One region of the Clostridium estertheticum genome, then DNA from elsewhere that is predicted to be linked to it. Evidence: predicted binding sites of a transcription regulator. Region 1 holds the regulator's gene; the other holds the start of a gene.
What was found. Region 1 encodes HrcA, which represses chaperone genes, less so after heat shock. Its sites were predicted from a motif close to TGTTAGCACTCNNNNNNNNNGAGTGCTAACA; they were not measured.

Region 1 (12,903 bases):
CCTAACTTTTATTAAATTATTAACCATTTCCTCTATTTTACCTTTAGTGGAATTTGGAATTGATCTCACGGCTGCTTCAACTGCATCTGCAAGCATTATAATTGCTGCTTCTTTACTCTCCGGATTAGGCCCATTGTATCTAAAATCTTCTTCTTTAATTTCATCTGGATTTTCACTAGAATTTTTCATAGTTACATAAAAATACTTAACCAAAGTTGTACCATGATGTTGTACTATAACATCTTGAATAACCTTAGGTAATTTATATTCTTTGGCAAGTTCAAGTCCATCTTTTACATGTGAAATAATTATAAGTGTGCTTAAATTTGGAGTTATTTTATCATGTGGATTATCATTTCCCAATTGATTTTCCTTAAAGAAATAAGGTCTCTTTATCTTGCCAATATCATGATAATATGCGCAAGCCCTTGCTAGAACAGGATTTGCTCCAACTACTTCCGCTGCAACCTCTGATAAATTAGCTACCAGTACCGAATGATGATAACTGCCTGGTGCCTCTAAAAGTAACCTCTTTAATAGAGGGTGATTCGGATTAGATAGTTCTAAAAGTTTTACCGTAGTTACTATATCAAAAATGCTTTCGAAAAATGGTAAAAGTCCTATAGTAAGTGTTCCGGCTACTAAACTTGCTATATAAACCAATCCTGCTTTTTTAAATACCTCTATTATACTATTACTAAGCAAAAATCCCATAGAAAGATATATAACTAAATTCACCATTGCAATATATAAAGATGAATATAATATATCGTTTCTTTGCTGCATTTTCTTAAGTAAAATAACCCCTACAATAGAGTTTAGTAAAGCGAGTATTGTAATTTCAAAATTAAAATTAACTGCAACACTAATTAGAATACAGTTAAAAATATTTAAGACTATGGATATTTCCTCATTGCTCAAAATGGCCATAAGCATAGGTACGCAAGCTAGTGGAATTACGAATATAGAAATTATCCCAAGAACCCTTGCTAGCAATATTGCAATTATGCTAAGAATATTAAGCATAATTAATTTTTTCGTATCATAATAAATCTCTGGATGGTACTTGTATAAATAGAACCATTGTAGCAAGATTACAAAACAAACAAGTGCAGCTAAACTTAAGTATAATGACCAATCAAAATTATTAGTGCTATTTAGGAGGCCTAATGATTCGAGTAGTGACATCTGCTCAGATGTTATTGGTTCCCCCTCTTTTATTATAATTTGATCTTTCTTAATTATAACTGGTTTAACATTCTTTTCAGCTTCTTTGATGGCAACATCCGTACTTGCCTTATCATATATTGTATTAGGTCGAACTTCTACATTTGCAATAGCTATTCCTATTTCTCTTATATTCTTAGGGAAATTCGAGTTTATAAAAGTTGTTGCTATCATTCCCTTTGCCATGGTAATTTCTTCAGGCTTGTTTTCATTAATTGTAGTTATATCATTAATTGTTGTCATTGTTTTTTTAATAAATTTTTCTAATTCATTAGCTTGTTTAAGTTCTAAATTTATTAAAAACTGATAGTTTTCATAAGTAAAATTAGAAATTGGATTGCTTTTTTTTAGTGATGTTATTTTCTCCTTTTCTAAGGCTGCTTTACCATCTAAATCTTCATTATTTACTGAGCCTGCTTTATTAACATCAGCAGCATTTAGCTTACTTACTGTAGAAAATAACTTATCTATATTTTCTATAGCCTTCTCATTAACGGGGACTTTTATTGTTTTTTTCCCTACACTTTCTATCGCCTTATCTATATCACTTTTTGTTAATTGTTCATTTTCAACTTCTCTTGGCGCTTTTATATCCGCCTTTGCAATATCTCCAACGGTTAAAGTGTATTTTTTAGGAACTAAAGCTGTTACTAAAATTGAATACATTATAATCGTCGTAACTATAAAAATGATATAAGGCTTTGTTTTCCTTAGCTTTATAAGTTCCCTAATATTTCTCATGCCCCATCTCCACCTTTTTCTAAAGTAAATTTAAAAATATACTAATCTTTATTTTTCTTTATTGTGATTTTTTTTGAGATTCACTATTTTTTTCAGGTACTATACTTGCTTCCGTTGCAATATTTTCTTCAGCAAGAACCAATACTCTTATCGAATATTTATCATTTTCTTTTTTTACACTTTCTATTTTATTTATAATCCTTACACTTTTATCTAACTTTCTCAAAATATTAGAATATATTTCATCTTGTGTTTTAGTAACATTCGCAGGTATATTTTCCACTTTAACTTCATAATATGTTTCTTTGTGCACAAACTTATTGTTATTTTCTATTTTATCATAAGTCTTATATGGATTTAAGCTATTTTTAAGATAAACTTTTTTATTTCCTAATTTAATGTAAAAATTACTAATAATGTTCCCTGTTTTCACTCTTGTCTCTTTGGTTATTGGTACTTCGTTAATCTGCTCATAAAAAGTTCTTGCTATAACTTCACCTTTCGCGTGTACAGGATAAACACTCCCTTCCTTTCCTTGCTCACCATTAACTAATATATCACCCTTTTGCACCGAATCTCCATCTTTCACAATGGCTGTACCATCCGTCGTGTATACCCTAGATACTATGCCATCTTTACTCGCTATTAAATTGCAAGGGGTTTTATTGCTAACTATGACAGGTGGAGACTGTCTTTCTATTACATCAACTTTTAGCTTAATGCCGTCAATTCTTGCTTTTACCCACATTATTTCATCATTACTTCTTAAAATTTTGCTTTCAATATCATAAACATCTATGTTCTTCTTCCTCATTCCAGGTATTACTCCAAATCCTTTGATTTGATTTCTGAGTTCATATGGACTTATGTAATTTTCTGTATTAATTTCTATATTCCATACAAATGTAGATAAATAATATATTATACTGCCAAATAAAATTATTCCAATTAAAAGAGCTACTCTGCTCCTTAATTTTATTAAAAAAAACGACATTCCACTTCTTCCTACAATTTTAACTCTTGTACCTGTTCGTTTTGCCACTTTACTAATTTCACCATAATCACTTAGTTTTACTTCTAAAATAACAGTTGTTATGTTAATCTTTCGTATGTTTTTTACTACAACACCATTTTTCCATAATAAATTAATAAATTTTTCTGGAATTAATGATTGAATTTCCATTGTGACGACACCTTTTTTATATTTTTTAAAATTATTCATGGCTTTCATACACAACTGACTTAAAATTACCACTTAAAGTTATTGTGTTTCCTCCTATAAATAATATTTTAAAATTTCTACCATATATCGAAATCGGTCCCACATTAGAATTTATTTTTATTTGTTCTTCTTCAAATATTACAATACCTTTATGGTTTTCTATATTTATTTCATTATTTGCCAAAATAGTAATTTTAGGTAAATCTAATAAGATATCCCTTGGCAATTCTAACTTACTCGCAATAATTTCTCTTGTTTTATAAAATTTATTATCCATACACTCACCCCACAAAATACTTCATATTAAATTTATGAAAAAAGTGTCTAATAAATAACCGTTTATAATTTATTTTAATAAAAAAAAGATTCAGCAAATGCTGAATCTTTTTTTTATTAAAATATTATTTTGCAAGCAAGTTCACCTTTAACTATAGGTTATGAGGTAAACATAACTTTTCTTTTGTCTTTTCATACTATTGTATCCCAACCCACCACTGCTTTTTTTGAATAGCTCTAATTTTCTGTTTTGTTACTGCTGAGGAAGGTATTATAACAAGATTCTTTTACATTATAAAACAAATCCTGTCTTTCTCAATTTTAAAAATCTATTTAAACTTTCTTTTTCTTGCAGCTTCTGATTTCAATTTCTTTTTAACGCTTGGTTTTTCGTAGTGTTCTCTTTTTCTTACTTCTCCGAGCACTCCACTTCTTGCACACTTTTTCTTAAACCTTCTTAAAGCATTCTCAATTGTCTCGTCTGTTCCAACTTTAATTTCTGACATCATTATCCCTCCCTCCGCTAGCTCAATTCAATTTAAAAGCAGCTAATGCGGGGCCTAAATAGTACATTTTTTATTATACAACACTGCTTTACATAATGTCAACATTTTCATTGCTGTTTGTTATATATATAACAGTTTTTTTATAAAATATTATCAAAATTCAAATATAAAATAATTATAAATTAACCAGGTGGCCACTCAAGTAATCTTCCACCGAGCAAATGAAAATGTATATGTTGAACGGTTTGACCCCCTTGCTCCCCACAATTAGATACAATTCTATATCCAGACTTTGCAATCCCTAAAGTCTGTACAACCTTAGTTGCAACCATAAATATATGACCTACTATTTCTGATTGATCTTTTGTTAAACAATTTAAATTATCTATATGCTGCTTTGGAATAATTATAGCATGTATGGGAGCCTGAGGACTTATATCTTTAATAACTATAACTTTGTCATCTTCATATAACATTTCTGATGGAATTTGTTTTTTTACAATCTTACAAAAAAGACAATCTTCCTTTTCCACATAATCACCTCCAATTCATCTTATACTATACTATTCAACATAAAACTTAATTTTCCTTCTAAGTAAATTTAGTTGAATATTTATTTTACACTTCCCCCAAGATCACCAAATTCATACATTATTAAGCTTAAACAAGTAAACCCTGCTGTTTCAGTTCTAAGTATTCGCGGTCCTAAAGTAATTATTTTTGATCCTATCTGTTTAAGTTTTGATATTTCAAATTCCTCAAATCCACCCTCAGGTCCTATGATAATTGCAACTTTATTAATAGTCTCTTTGTCTATGTCTTCGATTAATTTTTTCATGCCGTAGCCCTCTTCATTCTCATATGGAACCACCACTAAATCCATAGCTTTTAACTCTAAAAGTAAATTTTCAAACTCTATAGGCTCATTAATCACAGGTATTAAACTTCTTTTGCTTTGCTTAGAAGCTTCAAGGGCTATCCTATTCCATCTAATTATCTTTTTATCAATTTCTTTATCTTTTTTAAATTCCATTATTTCAGTTTTAAGTTCTACCCTTTTCGTAATTATAGGGGTTATTGACTTAACACCAAGTTCCGTATTCTTTTGAACTATTAAATCCATTTTTGTAGATTTAGGCATACCTTGAAATAAATATACTTCAATAGGACTTTCATTGTTTATAGGATTTTCTTTAAGAATATTTATATTTACAACTTTCTTGTCTATATAAGTTATCTCACCTATGTATTCCTTGCCGCAAGAGTTGTTTATACTTACCTTTTCTCCAACCTGAAGCCTTAATACCTTATATATATGTTTTACATCTTCGCCTTCTATAATAGCTTTATTCGCATCTATACTGCTTTTGGGCACAAAAAATTTATGCATTATTTATTCTCCCCTCACTTAGACATTTACTATAATTTTGCAACTATGCAAACCCATTCTCCCTCTATATTTATCTCCTCAATTGTAAAACCACACTTTGTTAACTTATTTATTACTTCATCTTTTTTACATAAAATTATTCCTGAAGATATAAAATATCCGCCCTTAGTTATAACTTCCTTAACTTGATCTGTCAAAAACATAATTATATCAGCCATTATATTTGCTATAACTATATTAGCCTTCCCTTTAACAACCTCGAGCAGGTCTCCGTATAATATCTCAATGTTATTTATATCATTATACGAAACATTTTGCTTTGCAGAATCTACTGCAACTGGATCAAGATCAACTCCTACAGTTTTCTTAGCACCAAGCATGGCCGCTGTGATAGCTAATATTCCAGACCCTGTACCTATATCAAAAACAGTTGAATCAGCGTTCACATGCCTCTCTAGTGCCTTTATACACATTCTGGTAGTCTCGTGAGAACCAGTACCGAAAGCCATACCCGGATCTAACTGCACAATTATTTCGCCAGGATTTTTATTGTAATCTTCCCATATAGGTTTTATAACTATTTTTTCTCCTACCTTTAATGGTTTATAATACTTCTTCCAGTTATTTTCCCAATCTTCCTCATTTACCTTTTCCGCAGTTACAGAACCTACTCCCTTGTCTAATCCAAAGCTAGGTAAATTATTTACCCCTGTTTTAATTTCCTCTAAATGCTTTTTAAAGTGTTGATCTTTTTTATAATATCCCTTAATTACAACACCACTCTTTGTATCAATAATACTTTCATCAAAATAGTCCCAATCCGTAGTATGATCTCGCCTATAAATCAAATCTAAAGGATCCAAAATAGATACACCCTCAACTCCAGTATTATATAACATTGCTGACACTGCCTCAACCGCTTCAGTGCTTGTTATTATAGTTACCTCAATCCAATCTTTATTCATTTTTATTCTCCTTATTTAAAATAAAAAACCCCGTTTTACAAAACGAAGTTTTTTATTATTATTTACCTAATATTTTATCTACAAAAGACTTTTTATTTTCTTCAAAATTTTCTATACTCTCACCACTAGCCTGCATAAATAGTTTAAGTGCTTCCTTTTGTTTATCGTTCAAAGATTTTGGAATATCAACAATAACTTTTACGTATTGATCTCCTCTTCCATGTCCGTTTACTCTAGGTATTCCCTTGCCCTTAAGCCTAAATACAGTGCCAGATTGTGTTCCACCAGGAACTTTGTATTTAACATCCCCATCTACTGTTGGCACTTTAATTTCAGTACCCATGGATGCATAACCAAAGCTTATATGTGATTCTATATGAATATCAATTCCCTTTCTCTTAAAAGTTTTATGAGGAGCTACTCTGATATTTATATATAAATCTCCTGCTGGTCCGCCCTTTTCACCCTGTTCTCCTTGGCCTCTTAGTGGCATAACATTTCCGGTGTCAACTCCACCCGGAATATTAACTTTAATTTTTCTGTTTTTTCTCTGTTTTCCAGAGCCATGACAAGTTTTACATGGTTCAGAAATTATCTTGCCACTGCCTCCACACTTATCACAAGTGCTCATGCTAGCAAAACTTCCAAATGCAGTATTTCTTTGAACTTTTATCTGCCCATTTCCACCACATTTATCACAAGTTTTAGGTGTTGTACCAGCTTTAGCACCACTACCGCTACAATCTCCACATTTTTCGTTTCTTGTGATTGATACATCTTTTTCTACACCAAATACACCCTCTTCAAAAGTTAGATTTATGTTATATTCTAAATCCGCACCTTTTTTAGGACCATTCTGATTTCTTGACGAGAATCCGCCTCCAAATATATCTCCAAATATATCTCCAAAACCACCAAAACCAGAGAAGTCAGAGCTACCACCATATCCTGCTCCATTCTCATCAGCTGTACCATATTGATCATATCTAGATCTTTTTTCTGCATTAGAGAGAACTTGGTATGCTTCATTCATTTCTTTGAATTTATCTTCAGCTTCTTTATTATCTGGATTTCTATCTGGATGGTACTTTAACGCACCTTTTTTAAAAGCTTTCTTAATATCTTCTTCACTGGCATCTTTACCTACGCCAAGTGTTTCATAATAATCTTTATTTGCCATTCTGCTCTTCACCACCTAAAATATATATACTTATATATTATAACTAATCCTTAAAATAATACAACTCTTATTATTATATAGTTCGTATATAACAATTGATAATACTGTTTTTCTTAAAGCAAATTAAATTAGGGAAGGGCAGTTACCCATCCCTAATTTAATTGTTTTGTTAATTATTTATATTATTTCTTATCTTCTTCTTTTTTATCTTCTTCTACTTTATAATCAGCATCTACTACATTGTCGTCATGCTCAGCATTTCCAGCATTATCTGCGCCTTGACCAGCTTCTCCAGCTTTTGCTGTTTCTGCTTCTGCTTGATATATTTTTGTAGTTACTGCATAAAATGCTTCAGTTAATTCTTCCGTAGATTTCTTTGTAGCTTCAGTATCGTCTCCATCTTTAATCTTTTTAAGAGCTTCTAATTTAGCTTCAATATCTTTCTTATCTTCCTCTGATACTTTCTCGCCCAGGTCAGTTAAGCTTTTTTCAGTTTGGTATACTAACTGTTCTGCATTATTTTTAATTTCTATTTCTTCTTTTCTCTTTTTATCTTCTCCTGCAAATTTCTCTGCTTCTTTTACTGCTTTATCAATTTCATCATCACTTAAATTAGTTGATGCTGTAATTGTTATTTTAGCTTCTTTTCCTGTTCCTTTATCTTTAGCTGATACATTAACAATACCATTAGCATCTATATCAAAAGTAACCTCTATTTGTGGAATGCCTCTTGGTGCTGCTGCAATTCCGGATAAAGTAACTCTTCCTAAAGATTTATTACTTGCAGCCATTTGACGTTCACCTTGAACAATATTAATTTCAACTGATGTTTGGCCATCTGCAGCTGTTGAGAATGTTTGACTCTTCTTAGCTGGAATTGTAGTATTTCTCTCTATTAGAGGAGTAGCTATTCCACCTAATGTTTCAATTCCAAGAGTTAATGGAGTTACATCAAGAAGTAATACATCTTTAACTTCTCCACTTAATACTCCCGCTTGGATTGCTGCACCAAGTGCAACACATTCATCTGGATTTACTCCTTTTGAAGGTTCTTTACCAGTAAATTCTTTAACTGCATCTTGAACTGCTGGTGTTCTTGTTGAACCACCTACAAGTACAATTTTATCTATTTCATTAAGAGATAAACCTGCATCTGCAATTGCTTTTTTCATTGGTTCTATTGTAGATTGAACTAAATCATGAGTTAATTCATTAAATTTAGCTCTTGTCAAATTCATATCTATATGCTTAGGGCCTGTTGCATCAGCTGTAATAAATGGTAGATTAATATTTGTTTGTGTTGAAGATGATAATTCTATTTTTGCTTTTTCAGCAGCTTCTTTAAGTCTTTGAAGTGCCATTTTATCATTTCTTAAATCTATTCCATTATCTGCTTTAAAAGTATCTGCAATATGATTCATAACTTTTTCGTCAAAGTCATCTCCACCAAGTTTAGTGTTTCCGTTAGTTGATTTAACTTCGAATAATCCATCACCAAGTTCTAATATAGATACATCAAATGTACCGCCACCTAAATCATATACTAATATCTTTTGGTTAACGTCCATTTTGTCTAGTCCATAGGCTAATGCTGCAGCTGTTGGCTCATTTATTATTCTCTTAACTTCAAGTCCAGCTATTTTTCCTGCATCTTTTGTTGCTTGTCTTTGGCTATCATTGAAGTATGCAGGTACAGTTATAACTGCTTCTGTAACTGCTTCTCCTAAATAAGCCTCAGCATCAGCTTTTATTTTTTGTAAAATATATGCTGAAATTTCTTGTGGTGTATGTGTTTTTCCATCAACATCTACTTTATGATCAGTACCCATTTCTCTTTTAATTGACATTATTGTTTTATCTGGGTTTGTAATTGCTTGTCTTTTAGCTACTTGACCTACTAGTCTTTCTCCATTAGCTTGAAATGATACTACAGATGGTGTAGTTCTTGCACCTTCTGAATTAGAAATTACTACGGGCTCTCCACCCTCCATAACTGCTACACATGAATTTGTTGTACCTAAATCTATTCCTATAATTTTTCCCATTATTATTTCCTCCCTATATTCCTTTTATATTTATTAAAGATTTTTACATTTATTAAGGTTAATTTGCAACCTTAACCATGCTATGTCTTAATACCTTTTCTTGTTTTTTATATCCCTTTTGTAATACTTCGACTATTTGATTTACTCCATATTGTTCATCTTCTACATGCATTACTGCATTGTGGAAGTTAGGATCAAATTCGCCTGTTGAAGATAATTCTTCAATGCCTAGTTTTTTAAATGCAGCATTAAATAATTTAACTGTATTTTCTACACCAGTTCTTAGTTCATCCCCACCACCTTCAACCGAAAGAGCTCTTTCTAAGTTATCGAGTACTGGTAGAATTTCTTTTAAAACATCTGCACAAGCATCTGTGTATATGTTTTGTTTTTCTTTTATTGTTCTTTTTCTAAAGTTTTCATACTCTGCAGTTGTTCTTAAAAGTTTATCCTTAAAAGAATCCAAATTATCTTGTAAATTTTTGTTTTCCGCTTCTAGTTTCTTTTTACTTTTTCTCATATCTTTCTCTTTATCACTTTCTAAAAGTTCTTCAACTTCTTCATCTTCCTCTACTATTTCAGCATCTTCTAATACTTCAGCTTCTTCTAATGTTTTATCTAAGGTATCCTCAGTCTCTTTTTTACTTTCCTTAACTTCGTTAGCATTACCTGCTAAACTGGAATCTTCATTTGAAAACTTTGTGTTTTCTTCGTCTAATATTTCTTCATTATTCGTATTCACTCAATCATTCCTCCAAATCTTGCTCAAAATAAATCTTTAAAATTTTATTTATGATCATCATAAATTTGAGCTATATTATCATTTAATTCTTTAACTACTCCCGTTAATACTGATATAACTTTTCCATAGGGAATTCTTGTTGGCCCTATAACTCCAATGGATCCAAGCGGTACTCCAGAAGCGCTATAAACTGCTGTTATAATACTACACTCCCTTGCACACTCAACAAAATTTTCCCCACCAATTTTAATTGTAATATTAGAAATATTGTCGTAAGTACCTAGTAAGCTATTTATACTCTCTTTATTGTCTACCAATACTAAGAACTCTCGAGCTTTAGTTATATTATTATATTCTGGGTAATTAAATATATTAGCAGCGCCTTGAATATAAACTTCCGAAGACTCAACCCCAGATAAACTATCATATAATGCTGGAATAATACCTGCAAATATTTCTTCATAAGAAGCTAAATCGCTTTTTAGATTATTGATAACTTCTAAGTTTATCTGTTCTATTGTAAGTCTTCCTAATCTAAAGTTAAGTATATTAGTAAGTTTTTCTATAGTTGCAATGCCAATTGGCTTACTAACTTTTATAACATTGTTTTTGATAATACCACTATCTGTAATAATTACAAACAAAATGCTTATAAAATCTAAATTCATTAGCTGAATATATTTTATACAGCTTTTTTGAACAGAAGGTGCTTTCACTATAGATGTAAGATTTGTAAGAAGAGAAAGCATTTGTGTTGCTTGCTTAACAATTTTATCAACCTCATATAATGCAGCATTAATAAGATGATTTTTAATCATATATTCTTCCTCAGAAGATAACTTTGTAAGTTCCATAAGTCTATCAACATATAACCTATAACCTTTATCTGATGGTTTTCTACCAGATGAGGTATGTATATGTTCAATATATCCCATTTCTTCCAGGTCTGACATTTCATTTCTTATTGTAGCCGAACTAATACCTAAATCATACTTTTTAGCTATGGTTCTGGACCCTACAGGCTCACCATTATTTATATAATCTGTTATTATAGCCTGAAGTATTTTAATTTTTCTTTCATCCATTTCCATAATATCACCTCTTTTATTAGCACTCGCTTCCGTTGAGTGCTAACGGGTATACATTTAAGTTATCATTTATTATGGTTTTTGTCAATAATCTTGTTTTTTTAATATAGCTATTTTACAAAGTTTATTTTGAACTATATTTAAAATGCTCTATTTTCCTTCAATTTACTACCTAAGACGTTAAAAAGCAAAATTTCTTATTAAGATTACTATAATTTATAATAAAAACTCTGCCATAATTACGTTCGATACTTCAATACCCTCATATGTTAAAAAAATATTATCTGTACTTTCTATCATAAAACCAGTACTTGTGTATTTATTAATTACATCGTAATAAACATCATACATATTTTTATGAAATCTTTTCTTGAATTCACTTTTATTTACACCCTTTGTTTTTCTAAGTCCCATGAACATAAACTCTTCCATATTATCTTTAAATGAATTTTTCATTTTTTCAACTATCGCAGTGTTGTCATTATTCATTTTTTCAATATATTTTTCTATATTTTCTTCATTTCTATACCTAAAACCGTCACTATACGAATGAGAAGCAGCTCCACACCCAATATATTCATCTAATTCCCAATATACTAGATTATGTCTACATTTTTTATTCCTTTTCGAAAAGTTTGAGATCTCATATTGTATATATCCTTTTTTCCTTAAAACTTCTATTGTCTTCGCATACATAGTTCTGTCTATTTCCTCATCTGGGAGATTTAATGTACCTTTTTCAAATCTTTTATAAAATTCTGTTCCCTCTTCTACAATTAAACTATAGCAAGATAAATGCTCTGGATTAAGCTTAGTTATATTATCTAATGTCTCTGTCCATTGACTTATAGTTTGTGATGGAAGTCCAAACATCAAATCTACATTTATGTTATCAAATCCTAATTCTCTAGCCATTTCAAAGCTTTGTTTAAAATCTTCTATAGTATGAATTCTTCCAAGCTCTTTTAAAAGTGAATCCTGCCAGGCTTGAAGTCCGATACTAAGTCTATTCACTCCCATTTCTTTTAGGAAGTTCAATATTTCTTTTGTAAATGTTCCTGGATTTCCCTCCACCGTAAACTCTAAATCATCACATATATCTAATGTATCAATACTTTTTTTTATTATTTTCCAGCCCGCTAAAGATAAATAGGTGGGAGTTCCCCCACCTATAAAAATAGTTTTTATTTTTTTATTCTTTATACTATATATTTCATTTGCGAGTGCTGCAGCATAATCAACCATACAATCCTCTTTGCCAGCTAGTGATGGAAAATCACAATATAAACACTTCTGCTTACAAAAGGGAATATGAATATATAAAGCAACCTTCTTCATGTTTTATCCTCACTTTAATTATCTTTTTCAAACTACTAATCATCTTTTTCAAAGCAGTTAGTCATCTTCTTCGAAGATACTAGTCTACTTTAAGTATCGCCATGAATGCTTCTTGTGGAACTTCTACACTTCCAACTTGTCGCATTCTCTTTTTACCTTCTTTTTGCTTTGATAATAATTTTT
Region 2 (12,903 bases), 920 kb from region 1:
CGGAACCGGAAGTGCTATTATCTAAAAGAAATTTCGCACAGGCATAATGGTTTATTTCGGAAATACTTTCAATATTATTAATTTTGAGCGCTTTCCAAATTTCATATCTTTTAAACTTATTTATATATTCTTGGTTTTCATGGCCATGAAACTGAAGAACATCAAGATGCAATTTTTCTGCGATATCTATTACAACTGATGAATTTTCATCAACAAAAACACCAACTTTTTGAATGCATACACTTAAATTTTTTATTAATTTACATGCATGCTCGCAGTCTAATTGCCGTTTGCTTTTAGCAAAAATAAATCCAACGTATTCTGGGAGGAGATCATTAACGTACTCTATGTCACAAGGTCTTCTGATTCCGCAAATTTTAATTTTAGTCATGGCAGGCATTAAGGAAGGTTTCAACACTATCGGGGTTTCTCATAAAGGATTCCCCGATAAGTACTGCGCTTGCTCCGATTGATTTTAAATACAAAATATCATTTATTGAACTTATTCCGCTCTCAGACACTACAATTTTATCATTTGGTATATACTTCATTAGCTTTTCAGTAGTGTGAATATCAACATTGAAATTACTTAAATCTCTATTGTTTATACCTATTATTTTTGAGCCACATTCAAGGGCAAGTTCTATTTCAAAGCTATTATGAACCTCTACCAAACAATGAAGACCTAAAGAGGTTGCAAGTTCGAAATAAGATTTAAGTTTATCCTTAAGAACAGCAGCGATTAGTAGAATAGCATCAGCACCAAGAGCAACAGATTGATATATTTGATATTTATCTATAATAAAATCTTTTCTTAATATGGGCATAGATGTATTTTCTTTAACCAAAAGAACATTTTTATCATTCCCTAAGAAATAATTTTTCTCAGTAAGAACTGAGATAGCATCAACGCCATATTTTTCATAGTTTAAAGCTGTTTTAATAGGATCAAAATTTGGATCGATAAGACCCTTAGAGGGAGAAGCTTTTTTTACCTCAGCAATAATAGACAGTCCCGTCATATTAAGTGCTCCTCCAAAATCTCGTATTACTCTGTGCTCTATATTAATTAAGCTTTTTAATGGTTTTTGAATCTTTTCATCTTCAATTTGAAGTATTTTATTTTTAACAATTTTATCTAATATATTCATGATAATCTAAGCTCCTCAAGTTTCTTTAGTGATTTGCCTGAGTCAATTAATTCCCCTGCGAGTAATACTCCAGTTTTTATAGTTTCACATTTTTTCCCGATATATAAGGCTGCAGCTGCATTTATTACTACAATATCTCTTTGAGGTCCTTTTTTTCCTTTTAAAATATTTAGAATAATAGCTGCATTATCCTTAGCGCTGCCTCCAACTATATTTTCAAGTATTGTTCTTTTAATGCCAAAATCTTCTGGGTATATTTTATAATCAGTTACAATTCCATTTTTTAATTCGCTGACATAAGTAAAACCTGTAGTAGTTATTTCATCAAGTCCATCCTCGCCATGAACTACAAGAGCTCTCTCTGATCCAAGATTTCTTAAAACCTTGGCAACTGGGTTCGTTAGGTCTTTACTAAAAATACCAAGGGTCTGTCCACGGACAAGAGCTGGATTTGTTAATGGTCCTAAAATATTGAAAATAGTTCTAGTTCCTATTTCACGCCTTGGTAATGCTGCATTTTTCATAGCTGAGTGGTAGTTTTGAGCAAATAGAAAAGCCATACCTTTTTCCTCGATTAAGTTTGCAGCAAGACTTGGGTCTATATTTATATTTATCCCAAGCTGCGCTAGTACATCCGCACTTCCGCTTTGACTAGAGACTGCTCGATTACCATGTTTAGCTACTTTTACCCCGCCAGAGGAGGCAATTATAGCGCAGGCGGTAGATATATTAAAAGTTTTACCTCCGTCACCACCAGTGCCACAGGTGTCAATAGCATAATTACTAATTAAATTTACATGTTTTGCGTTATCCATCATAGCTTTTGCACAACCTGTAATTTCATCAATTGTCTCACCTTTTATCCTTAACCCAACAAGGAATCCTCCTATTTGGGCCTGAGTTGCTTCTCCCTTCATTATCCCATTCATAAAATCATAAGCTTCTTTCTGCGTTAAATTTTGATTTTGTATAATTTTACTTAGCACCATCTTTAACATTACAAATCACCTCCACGAAATTTTTTATTATTTCTTTTCCTCCTTCACTAAATATAGATTCGGGATGAAACTGTAGCCCATATGTTTGGAAATTATTATGCTTTATAGCCATTATTAATCCATCTTTTGTTTGGGCAGTAATTTTTAAATCTTTTGACAAGGTAGATTTCTCAACAATTAAAGAATGATATCTCATTATTTTTAGATTGTCTTTTAAACCATTAAACAATCCTTTTTTATTATGGCTAATAATAGAGGTTTTCCCATGCATTATTTCCGGTGCCTTTATAACTTTTGAGCCATAGGCATAACCTATAGCTTGATGTCCTAAACAAATGCCCATAATAGGTATAGCGCCTTCAAAAGCTCTTATTACTTCAACACTTAAGCCTGCATTTTCGGGCCTTCCGGGCCCAGGAGAAATAATAATGCCTTCTAGCGGTAGTTTTTTTAGGCATTCTATAGTAAATTCGTCATTTCTTAAAACTTTTACGTCTTTATACAATTCTCCTACATATTGATATAAATTATAAGTAAAGGAATCGTAATTATCAATTATTAGAAGCATTACAATACCTCCATTAAAGCCATAGTTTTATTTAATGTTTCGGTGTATTCTGTCTCTGGCACAGAGTCATAAACTATTCCTGCACCACCTTGAACATAAGCAAAATCATCCTTAAATACTATTGTTCTTATGGCTATACAGGTATCCATATCGCCGCCATATGAAAAATAACCAATGGCGCCTGAATATATACCACGCCTTGTATTCTCTAATTCATCAATGATCTCCATTGCTCTTATCTTAGGGGCCCCTGAGACTGTGCCTACAGGTAAACAAGACTTAAGCGCATCAAAGCAATTTAATTTATTTTTTAAAGTGCCTGACACCTTTGAACATATATGCATTATGTGAGAGAAGGCTTCCACCTCCATAAATTTATCTAGCTTTACAGATCCAAATTCACTTATTTTTCCTATATCATTTCTACCAAGATCAACTAGCATTAAATGTTCTGCAAGTTCTTTCTCGTCATTTAACAATTCTTCTTTTAATAAATCATCTTCTTTTGCGGTTTTGCCTCTTGGCCTTGAGCCGGCAATAGGATTAGTCATTACCACGTTACCTCTAACTTTAACTAAACTCTCAGGTGATGCACCAGCTAACTTAAAATCTTCAAAGTCTATATAAAACATATAAGGGGACGGGTTGCTACGGCGTAGTTTCCTATACACTTCAAATGGGTCTATGCTATTTTCAACCTTAAATCTTTGAGATAAGACTACTTGAAAAATATCACCCGATGTTATATAATCTTTTGCTTTATCAACAAGTTTACAAAAATCCTCTTTTTTATAGTTATAAATCAATTCTTTATTTTGTGAATTTTCAATTAATTTATGATGTACGTTCTCGCAACTTATCATTGATTTCATAATGTTTAGCTTATTTAAAACAGTATCGTAATCCTCATCTTCCTCTGGAAACACATTATGAATTAACATTAATGTATTTTTAAAATGATCAAAGCATATAAATTCTTTATAAAAAAGTAAACATGTCTCTGGTAAATTTAATTCGTCTGGATTATTATCGGGTAAATTCTCATATTGACGTACTACATCATAACCAATATATCCGATTGCACCTCCAATGAAAGGCAGTTCTAAAACATTCCTATCGTACTGCTTAAGTAAGTGACCCTCTGCAAAATCTAATATCTTACCTGTTTTATTTTTAACTTCGTTTTCTTTTGTTATCGTTATATTTTTACCGTAGCTGCTTAATATCATATAGGGACTGCTGCCAAGAAAGGAATACCTTGATTCCTCTTTCGATGATGAAGCGCTTTCTAGTAAAAATTTATATTTACCTTTTAGTTTGTAGTAAATATTTACTGGTGTAAGTTCATCACCATTAATTTTAATAAACATTGGAAAAATTACGTTCAAAGATTTTTTATCTTCAAATTCTTTCTGAGTTAAATTAACCATATTATAACCACCCCTTTATTTTTTTGTACAACAAAAAACACTTCATCCGTATAATGGGACGAAGTGACCGCGGTGCCACCCATATTAGTTATTTAGTAACAAAAAAATAAAAACACTTCATCCTACTAAAGGACGAAATGTTAAATTTCGCTGTACCACCTAAATAATTATCTTTGCCAGGCACGGATTTCTCGATTGCCCTGTCTTTGTAACGGTAGACATACCGGTTAATGCTACTACTAGTTCGCATCACATCTCACAGACCCATTCAATAACGGCTACAGTACCCAGCTCTCACTAATCCAGGTTCGCTTAAACTAAATTCCCTTATCTACTATTTCTGCTCATTGATATTATTTAATATAATACAGTGTTAATTAATACTTGTCAACATTTATTTTTATGGATTATTTTATGTATAATTGTGCTTGATAATCAAAAATATTATTTTCTTATTAATTTACATAATATTTAATATAATAAAAGGTATATATTAACAAATAAATATATTAACAAACAAATATATTTATTAATATAATTAATTAGTCGAAAAGTATGCTATTATATCATTAATAGCTATTATTTGTAGATAGATTCTATTGCATAGGAGGAATTAAAATTAATATTAATATTATAACAGGCGAAGTATTATATTATGCATTTTTATCAGGCGTCATCCAAGTTAGGAAACAAAAGAATATTTTAAATAAAATGAATGTTTTTCCTATTCCAGATGGAGATACTGGTAGTAATCTTGTATCTACAATGAATGCAATTGTTGAAGATATGAAGATTCACAAATCTATTAAAGATACAATTAATTCTATGGCGGATGCAGCATTAATTGGTGCCAGAGGAAATTCCGGAATAATTTTTGCTCAATTTTTGAATGGTATTAATGAAGAAATTAGCGATAAAGAACCTTTAACTATGGTAACTTTTGCAGAAACATTAAAAAACGCTGTACCTTATGCATATAAAGCTATCTTAAATCCTATTGAGGGGACTATGATAACCGTTATAAGAGAATGGACAGAAGCCGTTTATAAATTGAAAGATGTAACTGAGAGTTTTGAATCAATAATAATTAGAACCCTAGAGGATGCTAAAATATCACTTGCAAACACACCAAATATTCTTGAGATATTGAAAAAATCATCTGTGGTAGATTCTGGAGCAAGTGGTTTTGTGAGTTTTCTCCAGGGAGTTGTTTATTTCCTTAAGGATAAAAACATTACAAAAATAAGTCGAAATGAAGATGAAATAGTATTTGAAGAAGAAATTTTTGATTTTACACCAAATATAACTTATAGATATTGTACAGAAGCTTTAATCTCAAATGAGAATATAAGTACTAATGAAATAAAGAATGCAATAAAACATTTGGGAGATTCTTTGATTATAGCAGGAAATAAAAGTAAAGTTAGGATACACATACACACAAATAAACCAGATGAATTATTCTATATACTAAGAGGAAAAGGTGAAATAGTTCAGCAAAAAGTTGACGACATGAAGAAACAATATGAGGTGGTGCATAACAGAATTAATAAAACGGCTATACTTACGGATTCAATTGCCGATTTACCACAAGAACTAATAGAAAAATATCAGATTCACGTTTTACCATTGAATTTAATTATTGAAGGTAGCACATACCTGGACAAACTTACAATAAAACCGGATAAGTTTTATTCTTTGATTGATAAGTTAAAAGAATATCCGACAAGTTCGCAACCAACAATAAAAAATGTGCAAAATGTATTTTCTTTTTTAACTAGTCATTATGAATCAGTAATTGCAATAATAGTATCTAAGGAAATGAGTGGAACGATTAATATTGTAAAAAAAGCTGCAGAAAAGTTTATACAAGGAGGCAAAAAAATAACAGTAATTAATTCTAAATTAAATTCTGGTGCAGAAGGGTTAATAGTATTAGAAGCAGCAAAAGAATTAGAAGCCGGGAAAAATTATGAGGAAGTTGTAGCTATAATAGAAAATAAGATTAAAAAGGCAAGAATATATGTTAGCGTTAATACTTTTAAATATATGGTAAGGGGTGGACGAGTTTCTAAAATGAAAGGGTTTATTGGAAGGGTATTAAACTTAAAACCAATAATATCAATAAACGTGGATGGAAAAGGAATTGCATTTGGCAAAACTTTTAACGCAAAATCAAATACTAAGAAAATACTTGCGATAGTTAATAAAGCAAATGAAAATAACAAAATAGCATCTTATAACATTGTACATGCAAGTGCTCCAAAAAAAGCTAATGAATTGAGCTTGAAATTAACAGCAATTTTGGGGAAAGAACCAGAATATATAACTGAAATATCGCCTATTGTTGGATTAAGCGCCGGAATTGGAGCAGTAGCTGTATCATTTATAAGTTCTTAATGTTTATAATATAAATTTAGGAGGGGTCGATATGAATACTTATGTGCAAAGCACAATACTAGTTTTTATCTACATGGTCATCTTTTTTATTATTGCTCAAATGAAGAAAAATAATTCATTAGTTGACATGGGTTGGGGGCTTGGATTTGTTTTGATATCAATATATACATTATTTACTGGAGGAAATTATAATTTAAGAGCCATTATAGTTACAGCATTAGTTTTCGTCTGGGGAATAAGATTGTTTTATCATATATTAAAAAGGAATTTAGGAAAGCCTGAAGATTTTAGATATGTAGCATTTAGACGGGATTGGGGTAGATGGGTAATGCCTAGAGCATTTTTGCAAGTGTTCATGTTACAAGGAGCAATTATGCTTTTAATAGCATATCCAATTATAATGAATAATGCTACATCTAAAGGAAATTTAGGCATATTAGAATTTGTAGGCATTGCAATTTGGATAGTTGGTTTTGTTTTTGAAGCATTAGGGGATAAACAGCTAAAAAACTTTATTACAGATAAAAAAAATAAAGGTCATATAATGAAAAGGGGGCTTTGGAAATTCACAAGGCATCCAAATTATTTTGGAGAGGCTACAATGTGGTGGGGAATATTTATAATTACTTTACCTTCAAAAAGTGGCATAGCGGGAATCATTAGCCCTATAATTATAACCTTATTGCTTATATATGTTTCCGGAGTACCAATGCTTGAAAAACATTATAAGGATAACGATGAATTTCAGGCATACGCGAAAATCACTAGTAAATTTATACCTTGGCTGCCTAAAAAATGATTAATAACATTAATAATAAAATATAATGAGAGTAGGATTGATTTTATGAAAATCGGAAAAGTATTTTCTTTTATTGGTTTTTTATTAATGCTGGGAATGCTTATATATGGATTTGCTATTGGAAATTTTACTGGTGAAGGTAAAATATTATTAGGTATGCCTTGGGGACAAATATCATTAGTAGATATTTACATTGAATTTATTATAGTATGTTCGTGGATAGTGTATAGAGAGAATAATATTGCTAAATCATTAATTTGGGTTTTGTTAGTTTTAACTTTAGGAAGTATGATTAGTTGTTTATATATTTTCCTATCATTTAATAAAAGTAATGGAAACTGGCAAAAATTCTGGCAAAAAAATAGATTGTAATTACAAAAATTGAATTGTTAAAAAAGGATGGCTGAGCATGATTAAAAATCAATGGTATGGAATATTGGAATCAAAAGAAGTGAAGAGTAACAAACCGATTGGAATAACAAGACTGGGAGAAAAACTAGTTTTTTGGAGAAGTGAAAGTGGTAAAGTCAATTGCATTTTTGATAAGTGTTGTCATAGAGGCGCAGCAATAAGTGCGGGCAAAGTAATTCACGATAAAATGATGTGTCCATTTCATGGATTTGAATATGATTCTTCTGGAAAGGTAACTTTAATACCGGCTAATGGCAAAAATACACCTGTTCCAGAAAGGTATAAGGTTCAATCTTACTTAGTAGAAGAAAAGTATGGTCTGATTTGGTTATGGTATGGAGAAATCTTAGATAATATGCCAGAAATTCCTTTCTTCAAAGAACTACGCGAAGGTTTTTCTTATGGAGGTTTTTCAGAGATGTGGTCAGTTAATTACACGAGAGCAATTGAAAATCAATTAGATGTCGTTCATTTACCGTTTGTTCATACATCTTCCATAGGTAGAGGAAATAAAACCTTAGTAAATGGTCCTGTTGTTAAATGGGAAGATAATTTAATGACTTTTTATGTAAATAATGTAGTGGATGACGGAAAAACAAAACCTCTAAAACCAAATGAAATAAAGAACTATAAAAAATTATTTAGTCTTCAGTTACAAATGCCAAATATTTGGCAAAACATTATTAGTAAGGATATTAGGATAGTTGCAATATTTGCACCAATTGATGAGAATCATACTCATATTTATCTTAGATTTTATCAAAAATTCATGAAAGCACCTATATTAAAACAAATAGTTAATGGAATGAGTACTTTTAGTAATAAATATATACTTCATCAAGATAGGAGGATTGTTTTAACTCAAACTCCTATAAAATCCGAACTGACAATGAATGAAAATCTTATTCAAGGAGATATGCCTATTATTGAGTACCGTAGGAGAAGAGCTTTTTTGAAAGGTGAAATAGAGAAAAAGTAATATGCTTTAATGAGGTAATGTAGAATGAGAAACAATGATATAAATAGAATATTAGGGAAATTATTCTTGTAAAATAAATTAAAACAAAGTAATATAGATATATGAATTTAATTTAAGTGTGAAAGACAAGTTGTATTATCAAATTTGAGGGGGGAAATTAATTAATGTTTGAGATGAAGGAAAAATACATGACAAAAATTCCTAAAATAAATGCGGAGCATGAAAAACTGTTTGAAATAGGGGAAAGAGCTTACCAATTATTAATAGATAAATACGATACAGATAAATATGATAAAATAGTAGCGGTAATTGAAGAATTAAAAGCATATACAATATATCATTTTAACGCTGAAGAAGAGTATATGATTAGCATAAATTATAAAAGATTATTTACACAAAAGATAGACCATGCATTTTTTATTAAAAAAATAGATGAGGTTAATTTAAATAATATTGATAATAATCAAGATGAAGCTATAATGAAAATACTAACTTTCTTAAATGAATGGTTAATTAATCATATAGTTGAGAAAGACTTACTAATTCCAGTAGAGTAAAATCATGTTGCTATTAGATTTACCGCTTTAAATTATAGAAAGTATGGAGTGAAACATTGACAAATCATAAAAAAAGGTGTATTTTATAATTATCATTAGCACTCATAAGCATAGAGTGCTAACAAAATATAAAATTAAAAAGATTTGGTATGAAAGGGGAATTTTAAATGGAAAAAAAACAATTTAAAACAGAATCTAAGAGAATCCTAGATATGATGGTAAACTCAATATATACTCATAGAGATATATTTTTAAGGGAACTTGTCTCTAATGCTAGTGATGCTATTGATAAAATTTATTATAAGACATTAGCGGATGACACATTAACTTTTGAGAAAGATAAATACTACATTACTATAGCGAGTGAAAAAGAAAATAGAATAGTAAAAATTTCTGACACTGGTATTGGAATGACCGAAAAAGAACTAACTGATAATCTAGGTGTTATAGCTAAAAGCGGATCTTTAGCATTTAAAAAAGAAAATGAAATAAAAGATGGTTATGATATAATTGGACAATTTGGTGTAGGATTTTACTCTGCATTTATGGTAGCTGATAATATTACTGTTATAAGTAAATCTTTTGGTAGCGATAAAGCTTATAAGTGGGAATCTACAGGTGCAGATGGGTATACTATAGAACCTTGCAATAAAGATTGTGTTGGTACAGAAATCACACTTAAAATAAAAGAGAACACAGAAGATGATAATTTTGATGAATTTCTTGATGAAAATGGATTAAAATCTATCATAAAGAAATATTCAGATTTCATTAGATACCCAATTAAAATGAATATAAGTAATTCAAAACTTAAAGAAGGTAGTGAAACAGAATACGAAGATTTCGTTGAGGAAAAGACAGTAAACAGTATGGTTCCTTTATGGAGAAAAAATAAAAGTGAATTAACTGATGAAGATTATAACAATTTTTATGCTGAAAAACATTATGGTTTTGATAAACCATTAAAGCACATTCATATAAGTGTTGATGGCGTTATAAGTTATAATTCTATTTTATATATTCCAGAAAAAACACCATATGATTTCTACACAAAAGAATATGAAAAAGGTTTAGAGCTTTACTCAAATGGTGTCTTAATTATGAACAAGTGTGCAGACTTATTGCCTGACTATTTTAGTTTTGTAAAAGGAATAGTAGATTCAGAGGACTTATCCCTTAACATATCAAGGGAAGTATTACAACATGATAGACAACTTCAATTAATAGCTAAAAACATTAAAAGTAAAATAAAAAGTGAGTTAGATACTTTACTTAAAAATGAAAGAGACAAATATGAAATATTTTACAAATCATTTGGAAGACAATTAAAGTATGGTATTTACTCCGATTATGGTAGTAATAAAGATACTTTGCAAGATTTGCTACTGTTTTATTCATCAACGGAGAAAAAGAATGTTACTTTAGATGAGTATGTTTCTAGAATGCCAGAAGATCAAAAATATATCTATTATGCTTCTGGTGAAACGAACGATAGGATTGAAAAATTACCACAAATAGAAATGGTATCAGATAAAGGGTTCGAAATTTTATACTTCACGGATGAGGTAGACGAATTTGCGGTTAAAATGATATCTAAATACAAAGAAAAAGAATTTAAATCTGTATCAAGTGGTGATTTAGGAATAGATGTTGAAGAAAAGGAAAACCCATCTATTGCTGATGATAAGGAAAATAAAGAGCTGTTTGAATATATGAAAACTACTTTGTCTGGTAAGGTTAAGGATGTTCGTGCATCTAAAAGACTTAAAAATTACCCAGTATGTTTATCAAACGATGGTGAACTCACAATTGAAATGGAGAAAACATTAAATTCTATGCCTAACAATGAAAATGTTAAAGCAGACAAGGTACTTGAAATAAATATAAATAATGATATGTTTAAAGTACTTAAAGGTTGCTTTGACACTGACAAAGATAAATTAGATTTATACACTAATATATTGTATAATCAGGCTCTACTAATTGAGGGATTACCAATTAGTGATCCAGTAGAATTTACAAACAATATATGCAAAGTAATGTTATAACTTAAGTATATTTTAATTAAAATCGAAACAAATTTATGAGCAATAAATGGATATTAATTCATTTATAGCTCATTTTTACTAGTGAGTAAAATTTGTTCTTGAATATGCTTATTTAACATTATAAGGGAGGTAAATACTTATTATAAAACTCATCGCAACTGATATGGATGGTACATTATTAAACGATAAAGGGAATATAGATGAAAAAATATTTGATTTGATACGTGATTTAAAAAAGAGAAATATAAAATTTGCAGCAGCAAGTGGTAGATTTTATTCACAACTAAGCGTAAATTTTAAAAAGGTAAATACAGATATGATATTTATTGCTCATAATGGGGCTCTTGTTAAGTATAATAACAAAGGAAAGACCATCTATTCAAATAATATTGCTAAAGAAGAAATAGAACACGTAATAAATCTAAACCCAAAGCTCGGAGAAGAAGTATTTTTAGCTGGAGAAAATGAGGCATTTATAGTAAATCCATCAGAAGTTATTTTTAATGAACTTACAGCGGTTGATGTTCCTGTTGTAAAACTAGAATCATTTAGTAAATTAAAAAGTCCCATATATAAGATTACTTATTATATGGCAGATGGAGTAAATCTGTCCATAGTAAATCTTCTAAAAGAAAAATTGCATGAGAAACTTGAATTTGTTGTATCTGGGGATAAGTGGATAGATATAATGAATAAAGGTATAAGTAAAGGAAGCGCAATAAAAATACTTCAAAAAAAATTTGAAATAGATCAAAAAAACACAATGGTTTTTGGTGATTACTATAATGATTTGGCTATGTTTAAAGCTGCTCATTACAGTTATGCAATGAAAAACGCACCTGAAGATGTTAAAAAGCATGCGAAATTTATTGCAGAAAGTAATAATGACCATGGAGTTTATAATGTTATAGCATCTTTGTAGAAACTATAAAAAAGAGGACAAGTAGTATAATTATGTAATATAAAATTTTAAAATAAATCATAAGAAGGAGAAAGTATATGATTACTATAGTTGCAAAAAATTCAATAAAGCAGGGAAAAACAGAGGAATTTAAAAACTTAGCAGAAAAACTTATTAATGAAAGCAGAAAAGAAAAAGGAAATGTATCATATAACTTATATCAAGATGCTAATGATAACAATATATTTACATTCATTGAAGAGTGGGAAAATGAGGATATAATTAAGAGTCATAACGCATCAATACATTTTACTTCTATTGTACCTAAATTCGCAGATTTAATAGAAAAAAAATCAGAGATTAACTTATATAAAAAAATAAAATAAATAGTAAGGGTGCTCAAATGAAAAAAATAGTTAAACTTAAAAAAGTTACAATTGGTGAGGGGCTACCTAAAATTTGTATTCCTATGGTAGGAGAAACTATTTCAGAACTTTTAGAGGAAGCAGAAATTTTAAAAGATATCGATTTTGATGTGTTAGAATGGCGTGTAGATTTTTTTAAAGACGTTGCCAATATAGATAAGGTAAAACAAGCATTACAAGGGATTAGAGCAGTACTAGGTGAAAAACCAATTATATTTACTTTTCGCACAGCTAAA

Region 2: htpG (molecular chaperone HtpG) is a predicted target of HrcA. The motif match lies at 9,387-9,417, and genes of this name have one in related genera.

Annotation. Positions count from the first base shown of each region.
Region 1 is NZ_CP015756.1:3,267,181-3,280,083, forward strand. It holds gene A7L45_RS15285 (HD family phosphohydrolase) at 1-1,968, opposite strand, end outside; gene yqfD (sporulation protein YqfD) at 2,027-3,190, opposite strand; gene yqfC (sporulation protein YqfC) at 3,183-3,467, opposite strand; gene rpsU (30S ribosomal protein S21) at 3,796-3,972, opposite strand; gene A7L45_RS15305 (HIT domain-containing protein) at 4,155-4,448, opposite strand; gene A7L45_RS15310 (16S rRNA (uracil(1498)-N(3))-methyltransferase) at 4,586-5,362, opposite strand; gene prmA (50S ribosomal protein L11 methyltransferase) at 5,392-6,327, opposite strand; gene dnaJ (molecular chaperone DnaJ) at 6,386-7,507, opposite strand; gene dnaK (molecular chaperone DnaK) at 7,690-9,552, opposite strand; gene grpE (nucleotide exchange factor GrpE) at 9,611-10,294, opposite strand; gene hrcA (heat-inducible transcriptional repressor HrcA) at 10,339-11,385, opposite strand; gene hemW (radical SAM family heme chaperone HemW) at 11,599-12,720, opposite strand; gene lepA (translation elongation factor 4) at 12,800-12,903, opposite strand, start outside.
Region 2 is NZ_CP015756.1:2,347,715-2,360,617, forward strand. It holds gene A7L45_RS10790 (phosphoribosylanthranilate isomerase) at 1-391, opposite strand, end outside; gene trpC (indole-3-glycerol phosphate synthase TrpC) at 384-1,151, opposite strand; gene trpD (anthranilate phosphoribosyltransferase) at 1,148-2,149, opposite strand; gene A7L45_RS10805 (anthranilate synthase component II) at 2,127-2,717, opposite strand; gene trpE (anthranilate synthase component I) at 2,717-4,147, opposite strand; T-box leader at 4,199-4,504, opposite strand; gene A7L45_RS10815 (DAK2 domain-containing protein) at 4,859-6,547, shown strand; gene A7L45_RS10820 (DUF1295 domain-containing protein) at 6,579-7,346, shown strand; gene A7L45_RS10825 (DUF1475 family protein) at 7,392-7,718, shown strand; gene A7L45_RS10830 (aromatic ring-hydroxylating oxygenase subunit alpha) at 7,756-8,736, shown strand; gene A7L45_RS10835 (bacteriohemerythrin) at 8,901-9,293, shown strand; gene htpG (molecular chaperone HtpG) at 9,461-11,341, shown strand; gene A7L45_RS10845 (Cof-type HAD-IIB family hydrolase) at 11,481-12,263, shown strand; gene A7L45_RS10850 (putative quinol monooxygenase) at 12,341-12,628, shown strand; gene aroD (type I 3-dehydroquinate dehydratase) at 12,646-12,903, shown strand, end outside.